Regions from separate parts of the Streptomyces sp. NBC_01320 genome, predicted to be linked through region 1. Evidence: riboswitches for the same ligand, from Rfam matches in the RefSeq annotation. Region 1 holds a riboswitch; the other holds the start of a gene.
The links. Region 1 has a riboswitch for thiamine pyrophosphate ahead of OG395_RS12525 (purine-cytosine permease family protein). Riboswitches for the same ligand answer to the same signal wherever they lie in the genome.
Positions count from the first base shown of each region.

Region 2: linked by a shared signal. The riboswitch ahead of thiO (glycine oxidase ThiO) and the one ahead of OG395_RS12525 (purine-cytosine permease family protein) in region 1 are both predicted to bind thiamine pyrophosphate.

Region 1 is NZ_CP108390.1:2,674,908-2,680,285, reverse strand. It holds gene thiE (thiamine phosphate synthase) at 1-58, opposite strand, end outside; gene thiM (hydroxyethylthiazole kinase) at 55-864, opposite strand; gene OG395_RS12525 (purine-cytosine permease family protein) at 924-2,330, opposite strand; TPP riboswitch at 2,322-2,416, opposite strand; gene OG395_RS12520 (golvesin C-terminal-like domain-containing protein) at 3,027-5,378, shown strand, end outside.
Region 2 is NZ_CP108390.1:8,193,699-8,199,076, reverse strand. It holds gene OG395_RS37315 (peptide-N4-asparagine amidase) at 1-409, opposite strand, end outside; gene OG395_RS37310 (NAD(P)/FAD-dependent oxidoreductase) at 534-1,787, opposite strand; gene OG395_RS37305 (hypothetical protein) at 1,992-2,348, opposite strand; TPP riboswitch at 2,400-2,512, shown strand; gene thiO (glycine oxidase ThiO) at 2,510-3,718, shown strand; gene thiS (sulfur carrier protein ThiS) at 3,715-3,933, shown strand; gene OG395_RS37290 (thiazole synthase) at 3,936-4,730, shown strand; gene pknB (Stk1 family PASTA domain-containing Ser/Thr kinase) at 4,854-5,378, shown strand, end outside.

The sequences.
Region 1 (5,378 bases):
CGCACTGGGCCGTGTCCGTGACCAGGTAGACCGACAGATCCACCGGTGTGGTGGTCACGAGAGAGCCGCCCGCTCGGCGAGGTCCGCTTCCTCCAGCGCGTCGAGCGCGTCCAGGAACGCGACGGCGAAGCCGCCGGGCCCGGAGGCCTCCTTCGCGGCCAGCTCGGCGGCGACCGTGTACGCGGCGACGGCGGCCACCACCGCGGCGAACCGGTCCTCGTCGACCGCTGCGAAGGCCGCCATCACCGCACCCAGCGCGCAGCCGCCACCTGTCACCCGGGTCAACAGGGCGTCCCCGTTGGCGATCCGGGCGCTGCGAACCCCGTCGGTGACGAAGTCCACGGGACCGGAGACGGCGACCACACAGTCGCTTGTACGGGCCAGCTCGCGTGCAGATTCCTCGGCGGCCTCGACGCCGTGGGAGGAGTCCACGCCGCGTCCGCCGTCGCCCGCGCCCGCGAGCGCGATGATCTCGGACGCGTTGCCCCGGATCACCGTCGGTCGCAGCTCCAGGAGCTCGCGTGCCAGTGCGGTGCGCACCGGCAGCGCGCCGACCGCCACCGGGTCGAGGACCCACGGCGTACCGGCCGACGTCGCTGCCCGCGCGGCCTCGACCATGGCGGAGCGCTGCTCCGCGTGCGGGGTGCCGAGATTGATCAGGACACCCGAGGCGATCCGGGCGAACGGGCCGGCCTCTTCCGGAATGTCGACCATGGCAGGTGAGGCGCCCAGCGCCAGCAGGACGTTGGCGGTGAAGCCCGTGACCACCGAGTTGGTCAGGCACTGAACCAGAGGGGAGTCCGCCCGTACGCGGGCGAGGGACTGCGGGGCGAAGGCAGTGTGATCGGCGGATGTCGGGGGCATGGGGTATCGCTCCGTGGGGGAGGGGAGGGGGTGTTCGGGCGCCGGAGGCCGGAGGCAGATCAGTCCTGCGGGCGGGGGCGCAGCCGCAGCGGCGCGTAGACGGCGAGCGCGACGAGGAACGCCACGTAGTACGAGAGGTCGGCGCCGTGCAGGGCGGCCGCCACCGGGCCCACGTACAGGCTGGTGTCCATGAACGGCACGGCCGCGGCGAAGGCGACGGCGAAGGCCAGCAACGGGGGCCATCCGGACTGCGGCCGGGCGGTCTCGGCGGCGAGGTCGATCGCGGCGCCGCCCCGTGCCCGGGCCCGTGCGAGCCAGTCGACGATGACGATCGCCACGAACCCGGGAATCCAGTAGCCGACGAACAGCAGCACGTTCTGGAAGCGGGCAGTGGTGTCGGCAGCGTGCATCCACAGCACCAGGGGGAAGCCGAGCACGGCGGCGAGGGCGGCGGCCGCCGGGCGCGGGAGGCGCACCCCGACGGTCTGCAGGGCCAAGGAACCGCTGTAGTCGTTCATGGCGTTGCTGCAGAGAGCCGCCAGTGCCACGGCGAGCAGCCCGAACGCACCCAGCGCGCCACCGCCCAGCAGTTTGTCCACACCCGCGGCGGTCTGGTCGGTCAGCACGGACGCGCCCAACAACCCGAGGGCCTGGACCGCCACGAAGGACACCACAAGGCCGAGCAGCGTGAACCAGAACATGCGTGGCCGTGAGGTGGTGCGTGGCAGATACCGGCTGAAGTCGCTGGCGTACGGAGCCCAGGACAGAGTCAGGCTCAGCGCGACGGTACTGGTCAGGACGAACGCGCCGGCCTGGTCGGCGCCGTGGGCGGTGCCCGTGCCGGCCGGGTGGACACCGTCGAGCAACCGCCAGGCGATCAGCGCGAACGCGGCCGCGAGCACGAAGGTCATGACGATCTGAAGCCGGTGGATGGCCTCGTAGCCCAGGACACCGAGGGCGCCTTGGGCCACCATCATGGCCAGGACGCCGAGCCAGAACGGCCAGCCGCACAGCCGCGCGAGCGCGTCCCCGCCGAACAGCCCGATCAGCGCGTCCCAGGCGACCGAGGACAGCCACTGCAGGATGCCGGGTACCGTCACGGCCCGGCCGAAGGCGAGCCGCGCCAGCGGCAGTTGCCCGGCACCGGTCTGGCTCCCCCAGGTGCCCAGGTAGGCGGTGGGCACCGCGCCGAGCACGGTGCCCAGCACGACGGCGGCGAGCGCGGTGGCGAAGTCCAGGCCGAAGGCGATGCCGACAGTGCCGGTGAACACGCCGGTCATGGTCAGGTTGGGAGCGAACCACACGGTGAACAGGCGCCCGGGACCGCCGTAGCGGTTGCTCTCGGGGACCGGCTCGATGCCGTGCGTCTCGACGCGGAGGTCGCCGGGGGCCGCCGGCATCCGCCCGTCGAAGACGGTCTGCCGGCCGTCGGCGGGCAGCCCGCCGGAAACATGCGTCAAAGGCATGGAAGACATCCCTCCGCCAGTACGAACTGGTTCAGGTTCGACGGGTGTGATCTCAGCCCTCGGGTGGGGCACCCCGTGTCCGGTACGACGGACAGACTATCCCCATCCCGTTCATGGCGAGTCTGGTCAACACCCATGGCGAGCCCGAGCGCGTCTGCCGCGACCAACAGGCCACGCCGGTCCGGTGACTTCTTATTGCTCGCGGTCTCGTTCCTCACACCCCCATCGTCCTCATTCTCCGGAGCGGTGCATTCCGAGGGTCAATTGGACGACATGGGGGAGCCAGGCTTTCGGTGAAATTGACCGACGTTGACGTGGGACCGAGCGGTTATACACCATTCCGTCCGTCCGATGGAAGCGAGCGGAAGAAGCGGGCGAAACGCGCCCCATTCGACCGGGCGATTGTCCAGGTATGTCTCTGGGGTTGACGAGGCATCAACAAACTGATTAGAAATCACGCTGCGATGCCCGTGAGCTGATGACTTTCCCGTATCTCGCGGTCACTTCGCACAACTCCAAGCCGGGTGGAAACCTCTGTTCCGGCTCATTCGGCGTGCCCATTGCGCGTACGGCGGGACGGGGGCGTCGATACCGAAAGGTATTGAGGTGAAAGTTCCGTACAGGAGATATCTCTCCTGTCTGATTGTGTCGGCGGTGGCAGGTACGTTACTGCCACAGATTGCGTATGCGGCCCCGGTGTCGTCGGCCAAGGATGACGACAAGGGTGTCGTGGACACCATCGCCGGGTGGTTCTCCGACGATGATCACGAAGAGCCCAAGGCGCCTGTCGGCGGCAAGCTGGAGATACCCAGTCGGCAGAAGCTCCCCAGGGCGAAGAAGCTTCCGAAGCCGGAGCGGGTCAAGGAGCTGACGGAGCGGCGTACGTCGCAGGCGCGGTTCTGGCAGTTGTCGGACGGGCGGGTGGAGGCCGAGCTGTCGGCGGTTCCTCTGTCGTACCGGTCCGGGAAGTCGTGGAAGCCGATCGACACCTCGGTGCGTGCCACGGCGGACAAGGGCTTCGACTTCGCGAACACGGCCAACACCGGACGTACGTGGTTCGGTTCGGACGCGAAGAAGCTGGTGCGTTTCAAGGCTCCGGACGGGCGTTCGGTCACCTTGGGCCTGGAAAGTGCGAAGGCCGGGCTGACGCCGCACGCCAAGGGCGACACCGTCACGTACAAGGACGCGGCTGCCGGTGCCGATCTGCAGTATGTGGTGGGCCGGGGGCAGGTCAAGGAGAACATTGTTCTGGACGCCGCGCCGTCCGGTCCGGTGTCGTACACGTTCACGCTGGACACCGAGGGACTGGTCCCGAAGTCCCGCAAGGACGGGTCGGTCGCGCTGTTCGGTGAGCTGCCGAACACTCCGGTGCTGGTGATTCCGGCGCCGTACATGACCGATGCCAAGAAGGATGCACTGTCGCCGACCGGTGGCACGTACTCGACGAAGGTCCGTCAGAAGCTGAGCCGGGACGGCAAGGGCTGGAAGCTGACGGTCACGCCGGACGCGAAGTGGCTTGCTGCCAAGGGCCGTCAGTACCCGGTGGTGATCGACCCGACGATCACGATCGCGCCGTCGCCGGCGGCTTCGCAGGACACCATGGTGCTGTCGGACCAGCCCGCGGTGAACTTCAACAACACCTGGAAGCTCTCGGCGGGCAAGACCGACACGGGCATCGCACGGTCGCTGGTGAAGTTCCCGCTGACGGAGATCCCGTCGGGGGTCAAGGTCGACTACGCGCGGCTGAACATGTACTTCGACCAGTCGCACACGACGAACGCCAACGATGTCACGATCGAGGCGCACCGGGCGACCGGTGCCTGGGACGAGACCACGGCGACGTGGTCCAACACGTCGGCGCTGGTGGGCGAGCTGTCCGGCACCACCGTTTCGATCGACGACGGTGACACCGGCACAGCCGCGGTCGGTGAGTGGCCCAAGGGCACCACGACCGGTGGCGCCGCGACCAACGACGACTTCGCGTACAACAAGAACACCGCGACCGGTGAGTCGTACACCTGGCAGCCCCAGGTGGCCGAGACCGGGACCTACCGGGTGGATGTGCATTACCCGGCGGCTTCGGATGCGGCGACCGCGGCCCCGTACACAGTGACGTACAACGGCGGCACGAAGAACTACACGGTCAACCAGACCGGCACCGTCGGTACGTGGAAGACTCTGGACACCACCCAGTACGACTTCGCCAAGGGCAACACCGGCAAGATCGTCCTCGGTGACACCGGTTCGTCGACGACGCGGACGCTCGCCGACTCGGTCCGTCTAGTCAACCCCAGCCAGATCGTGAAGAACACTGGTGAGTACAACCAGTGGCACAACTTCCCGGTCACCGACACCGTCCAGAAGTGGGTGTCGGGCACCGCGACGAACCACGGCTTCGTGCTGCAGGCCAAGGACGACACGCTGGCGGCGACGCCGACCGGCGGTCCGCGCTACGAGGCCGGTGACGGCAGCGTCTACGGCGGTGAGACCTCGACCATCCCGAAGCTCACGGTGACGTACGGCAAGGTCGGCACCACGCTGAACTCGCCGACGGTGGTGCACTCCACCGGTCCCGAGCTGTCGTGGCCGAAGTACACCAACGCAACCGGCGACACGAACCTGGACATCGTCGAGTACCAGCTGCACCGCTCCACGCAGCAAGTCTTCACCCCGTCCGCGGCCACCCTGGTCGCACCGGTCGACAAGGCCGCGACCACCTACACGGACACCACCGCTGTACCGACCCCGGACACCAGCTCGGCCGAGATCGGGAAGTCGTACTACTACCAGCTCGCGGTCAAGACCAAGGACGGCCAGCTCCTCGGCTCACCGACCAGAACGGTCGGCATCCCGAAGGCCGGCCGCACCATGAAGATCATCCAGGGCGGTCAGGGAGGTATCACCGACACCACGCTGTCCTCCCAGCAGCCGACCGTCAACCAGGACAAGATCCAGTCCTTCGGCATCGGGCAGACCTGGCTCAGCGTCGGCAACAACTCCACCACCTACGGCAAGACCCGCGCCGCCCTGAAGTTCCCCACCACCGGC
Region 2 (5,378 bases), 5.5 Mb from region 1:
CGTCGTCGGGCTCGGCCGTGCTGGTGCGGAAGACCTCCGCGCCGCCGACGAACACCGCGGCGAGGCGGTCGTACTGACGTCCCTTCACACTGCCCGACCAGTCGAGGACGACCTTGTTCCAAGGGCCCTCGCACCGGGCGGGCGGGGTGAGCGTGGTGGTGTACGGCGGTCCGCCGAGCGTGTAGCCGAAGTCGTGCTCGACGGCCGTCACCGCGCAGTGCTCGGTGTCCGGGCGGGAGACCGGTGGCAGCGCGTCGACCGGGTCCTGGTAGTCGACGGCCGGGTTGGAGCCGGGGGCCGGGGCGGTGCCCGCGTACGCCGGGGCGGCAACTGCACCGCCGATGAGGGCGATCGAGGCCGCCGCCACGAGGATTCCGCGCAGCGCGCGGACCCATCGGTAGGGGGACATGTACATCCTTCGGAAGAGGGCCGGTGATCCAAAGGCTGTAGCGTGCACCAATTTTGACGTAGAGCCAAGAGACGTCCGTACGGCGGAGATTGCACACCGGACCCTTCAGGGATCCGTCGGCTCCTTACTGACGTACCGTCGATTTCAGCGGTACGGAGGGATCGGCCGCCCGCACCGGATCGAGCCGCGCCCCCGCCTCGATGAGCTTGCGCCCCTGGGCCAGGTCGCGCGGCCGGCCGACGGCGAGGACGGCGACCAGCGCGCCGTCCCGCAGCCAGAGCACCGACCAGGCGGGACCGTCCGGGTCGCCGCGCCACAGCAGCGTGTCGGCGCCACCGTGATGGCCCGCGTACTGCACGAACCGGTCGAACTGCTCGGACCAGAAGTACGGCACGGGGTCGTACGTGAGCGGCTGCGGCGCCCCGCCGGATCCGGCGCCGATGATGTTGGCGGCAGCGGTCCGCGGCCCCTGGACGGCGTTGTCCCAGTGGTGGACGAGGAGGCGCGCGCCGTACCGCGCGGAGGGGAAGGAGGCGCAGTCCCCGACGGCGTACACATCGGGCAGCGAGGTGCGCAGCGCCTCGTCGGCGGTCACCGATCCGTCCGGTCCGAGCGCGATGCCGGAGCCGGCCAGCCAGGCGGTGGCGGGCCGGGCACCGATCCCGACGACCACCGCTCCGGCCTCGAGCGCGCGGCCGTCGGCGAGGACCACGCGGCCGGGCTCGATTCGGGCCACCGGGGCGCCGGTGAGGAGTTCGGTGCCGCTCTCCCCGTACCAGCGGGCCATCGGGGCGGCGACCTCGGCGGGCAGGACGCCCGCGAGCGGCCGGTCGGCGGCCTCGACGACGGTGACCTCGCAGCCCGCGGCGCGGGCCGCGGTGGCGAACTCCGCGCCGATCCATCCGGCGCCGACGACCACGACGGTGTGCTGCTCACCGAGGACCGGCCGCAGCCGTGCGGCGTCGTCGAGGGTGCGCAGCAGATGGACGCCGCGCACACCCTCCGAGCCCGGGAGCTCGACCGGTTCGGCGCCGGTGGCGATGACCAGGACGTCGTACGGAACGGGGCCCGTCGGGGTGTCCAGTTCGTGCGCCGCGGACCGCACGCCGGTCACGTCGCGGCCCAGTTGCAGCTCGATGTCGAGCGCCTCGAAGTCGATGTCGAAGGCTGAGTCCTCGGCCTTGCCGAGCAGCACCGCCTTGGACAGCGGCGGCCGGTCGTAGGGCTGGTGGGGTTCGGCTCCGATCAGGGTGACCGAGCCGGTGAAGCCCTGTTCCCGCAGGGCCACCGCGGTCTGCACACCGGCCATGCCCGCACCGACGATGACGATGCGGCGCTCGGTCCGCCGGTCCGGCTGCTCAGTCTGCTGCTCGCTCACCTGTCCACCTTAGAGTGCCCGGCGGCAGGCAGCGCGGGTGAAGGAGCGGGGCTGGGGTGCGTGCATCGCAAGGCGGAGGATCGAGCCGACGCGAAGGGGGTCCCCATGCCCCTTCAGGGCTACGGGGGAGTTGGTGATCGACGGCAACGCCGCGAGGTGCGTGCCCCGGCCCCACGGCGCCGCGAAGCCTACTGCCGGGCACCCTCAAACATCTGACGATCCGTCAGCCAGTTCCTCGACCACACTCGTCCCGCTGCCCTCCTGCGACTCCCACTCCCACCGCTCGTCCAGCCGCACCCGGCCGTCCGCGAGGTCGACGACGGTGGAGAGGCAGTGTCCGGAGGATGTCGTTCCGTCCTGCTTCAACTGGACGTACCGGAAGTCGAGTCGATCGGCGGTCCTGGTGCCGACGAGATGGCCCCGGACCACGTCGCCGCCCGCGTACTCGGCCCAGATCCGGCCGTCCTCCTCGTGGTACGTGAAGCGGGTACGGGTGCCGACCTGGCCCGGCGCCTGGTCGGCGAGCGGCGAGAGGACGAGTCCGTCGAGCGAACGGGCCACGGTGACTGCTCCCTTACAGGGGCCGGGGGACGGGGTCTAGGGTGGCCACCGTAAGACACTCGCGGGAGCCCGGGCGCACCGGGCTGAGAGGGAGGCTGGGCGGCCTCCGACCGTACGAACCTGATCCGGGTCATGCCGGCGAAGGGAGGGGCTGGACGCCCATGCGTTCTTCCGGGAACACATCCGTATCCGCACAAGGATCCGACGTCCTCGTCATCGGGGGCGGGATCATCGGTCTGGTGACCGCCTGGCGGGCTGCGCAGCGCGGCCTGCGCACCGCGGTCGTCGACCCCGAACCGGGCGGCGGGGCCGCCCAGGTCGCGGCCGGGATGCTCGCCGCCGTCACCGAACTCCACTACGGCGAGCAGATGCTGCTCGGCCTCAATGTCGCGTCCGCCGCGCGCTACCCGGCCTTCGCGGCCGAACTGGAGGCGGCGAGCGGTCAGGACATCGGCTTCCGCGCCTGTGGCACCCTGGCGGTCGCCCTGGACTCCGACGACCGCACCCATCTGCGGGAGCTGCACGTGCTGCAGCAACGTTCGGGGCTGGAGTCGGAGTGGCTCACCGGCCGTGAGTGCCGCCGATTGGAGCCCATGCTGGCGCCGGGCGTGCGCGGCGGTCTGCGGGTCGACGGCGACCACCAGGTCGATCCCCGCCGGCTGGCCGCCGCTCTGCTGACGGCCTGCGAGCGGGCCGGGGTGGTCTTCCACCGCGACTGGGTGGAACGCCTCGGCGTGGCACGGGACCGGGCCGCCGGAGCCGTACTCGCGGCCGGTACGGAGCTGGCCGCCGACCAGCTCGTACTCGCCGCGGGCAGCCGCAGCGGGCGGCTCGCCGGGCTGCCGGACGAGGTCGTTCCCCCGGTGCGGCCCGTGAAGGGACAGGTGCTCCGGCTGACGGTGCCCGCCGCGTACGCACCGTTCCTCACCCGCACCGTGCGGGCCGTGGTCCGGGGCAGCCATGTCTATCTCGTCCCGCGCGAGAACGGCGAGCTCGTCGTCGGCGCGACCAGCGAGGAGATGGGCTGGGACACCACCGTCACGGCGGGCGGGGTGTACGAGCTGCTGCGCGACGCCCACGAGCTGGTGCCCGGCATCACCGAACTGCCGCTCACCGAGACCCGGGCCGGCCTTCGCCCCGCCTCCCCCGACAACGCCCCGCTGCTCGGCCCCACCGCCCTGCCCGGCCTCCACCTCGCCACCGGCCACCACCGCAACGGCGTCCTGCTGACCCCCGTCACCGGTGACGCCATGGCCGAGCTGCTGACCACCGGCGAGCTGCCGGCCGTGGCCCGCCCCTTCGCCCCCGGACGGTTCGCACCCGCCCCCGTACCGCCCTCCGCCTCCGTACGTCAGGAGCAGCCCGCATGACCGACTCCCTTCCGCTCACCGTCTCCGTGAACGGCGATCCCCGTTCGATCGCCGCGGGCACCACCCTGGAGACCCTTGTCGCGACTCTGACTGCGGCGCCCTCCGGGGTGGCCGCGGCGCTCAACGAGACCGTCGTCCCGCGCAGCGGCTGGGCGGCCGCCGCCCTCGCCGACGGCGACCGGATCGAAGTCCTCACCGCGGTCCAGGGAGGCTGACCGTGTCCGACGATCCCTTCACCCTCGGCGGCACCACGTTCGGCTCCCGACTGATCATGGGGACGGGCGGGGCGCCCAGCCTCGACGTGCTCGAACGCTCCCTGACGGCGTCCGGCACCGAGCTGACCACCGTCGCGATGCGCCGCCTCGACCCGACCGTGCAGGGCTCGGTCCTCTCCGTCCTCGAACGCCTCTCGATCCGCGTCCTGCCGAACACGGCGGGCTGCTTCACCGCGGGCGAGGCCGTGCTGACCGCCCGGCTGGCCCGCGAGGCGCTGGGCACCGACTGGATCAAGCTGGAGGTCGTGGCCGACGAGCGGACTCTGCTGCCCGACCCGATCGAGCTGCTGGACGCCGCGGAGACCCTGGTGGACGACGGGTTCACCGTCCTGCCGTACACCAGCGACGACCCGGTGCTCGCCCGGAAACTGGAGGACGTGGGATGCGCGGCGATCATGCCGCTCGGCTCCCCCATCGGCTCCGGGCTCGGCATCCGCAATCCGCACAACTTCCAGCTGATCGTCGAGCAGGCCCGGGTTCCGGTCATTCTCGACGCGGGCGCCGGGACCGCCTCGGACGCGGCGCTCGCGATGGAGCTGGGGTGCGCGGCGGTGATGCTGGCGTCGGCGGTGACCCGGGCGCAGGAGCCCGAGCTGATGGCGGCGGCGATGCGGCACGCGGTGGACGCCGGGCGGCTGGCGTACCGTGCGGGCCGGATCCCGCGGCGCCATTTCGCCGAGGCCTCCTCACCGGTGGAGGGGCGGGCGGTGCTGGACCCGGAGCGGCCGGCGTTCTGAGCGCGCGCTCCCGGATCCGTACGTCACTGAAGTGCATGTCCCTGTCACGGCTCGGCTGCAGTACGGCCCCGGGATCGCCCCGGCCCGTCGGTCGTGTCCGCAATGGCTCGTAGACTCGGCTGCGTGGATATGACCCTCCAGGACCCTTCCCCGGCCTTCGGCCGGGGAGACCCCATCGTCGGGCAGCTGCTCGACGGCCGTTACCGCGTCGATGCCCGCATCGCCGTGGGCGGGATGGCCACGGTCTACCGGGCCATGGACACCCGGCTCGACCGGGTGCTCGCCCTCAAGGTGATGCACCCGGCGCTCGCGACCGACGCCTCGTTCGTCGAGCGCTTCATCCGCGAGGCCAAGTCGGTGGCCAGACTCGCGCACCCCAATGTGGTCGCGGTCTTCGACCAGGGCGCCCAGGGGGCGTACGTCTACCTGGCGATGGAGTACGTCGCGGGCTGCACGCTGCGCGACGTCCTGCGCGAGCGCGGCGCCCTGCAGCCGCGCGCCGCCCTGGACATCCTGGAGCCGGTCCTCGCAGCGCTCGGTGCCGCACACCGGGCGGGGTTCGTGCACCGCGACATGAAGCCGGAGAACGTCCTGATAGGGGACGACGGCCGGGTGAAGGTCGCGGATTTCGGTCTCGTACGGGCTGTG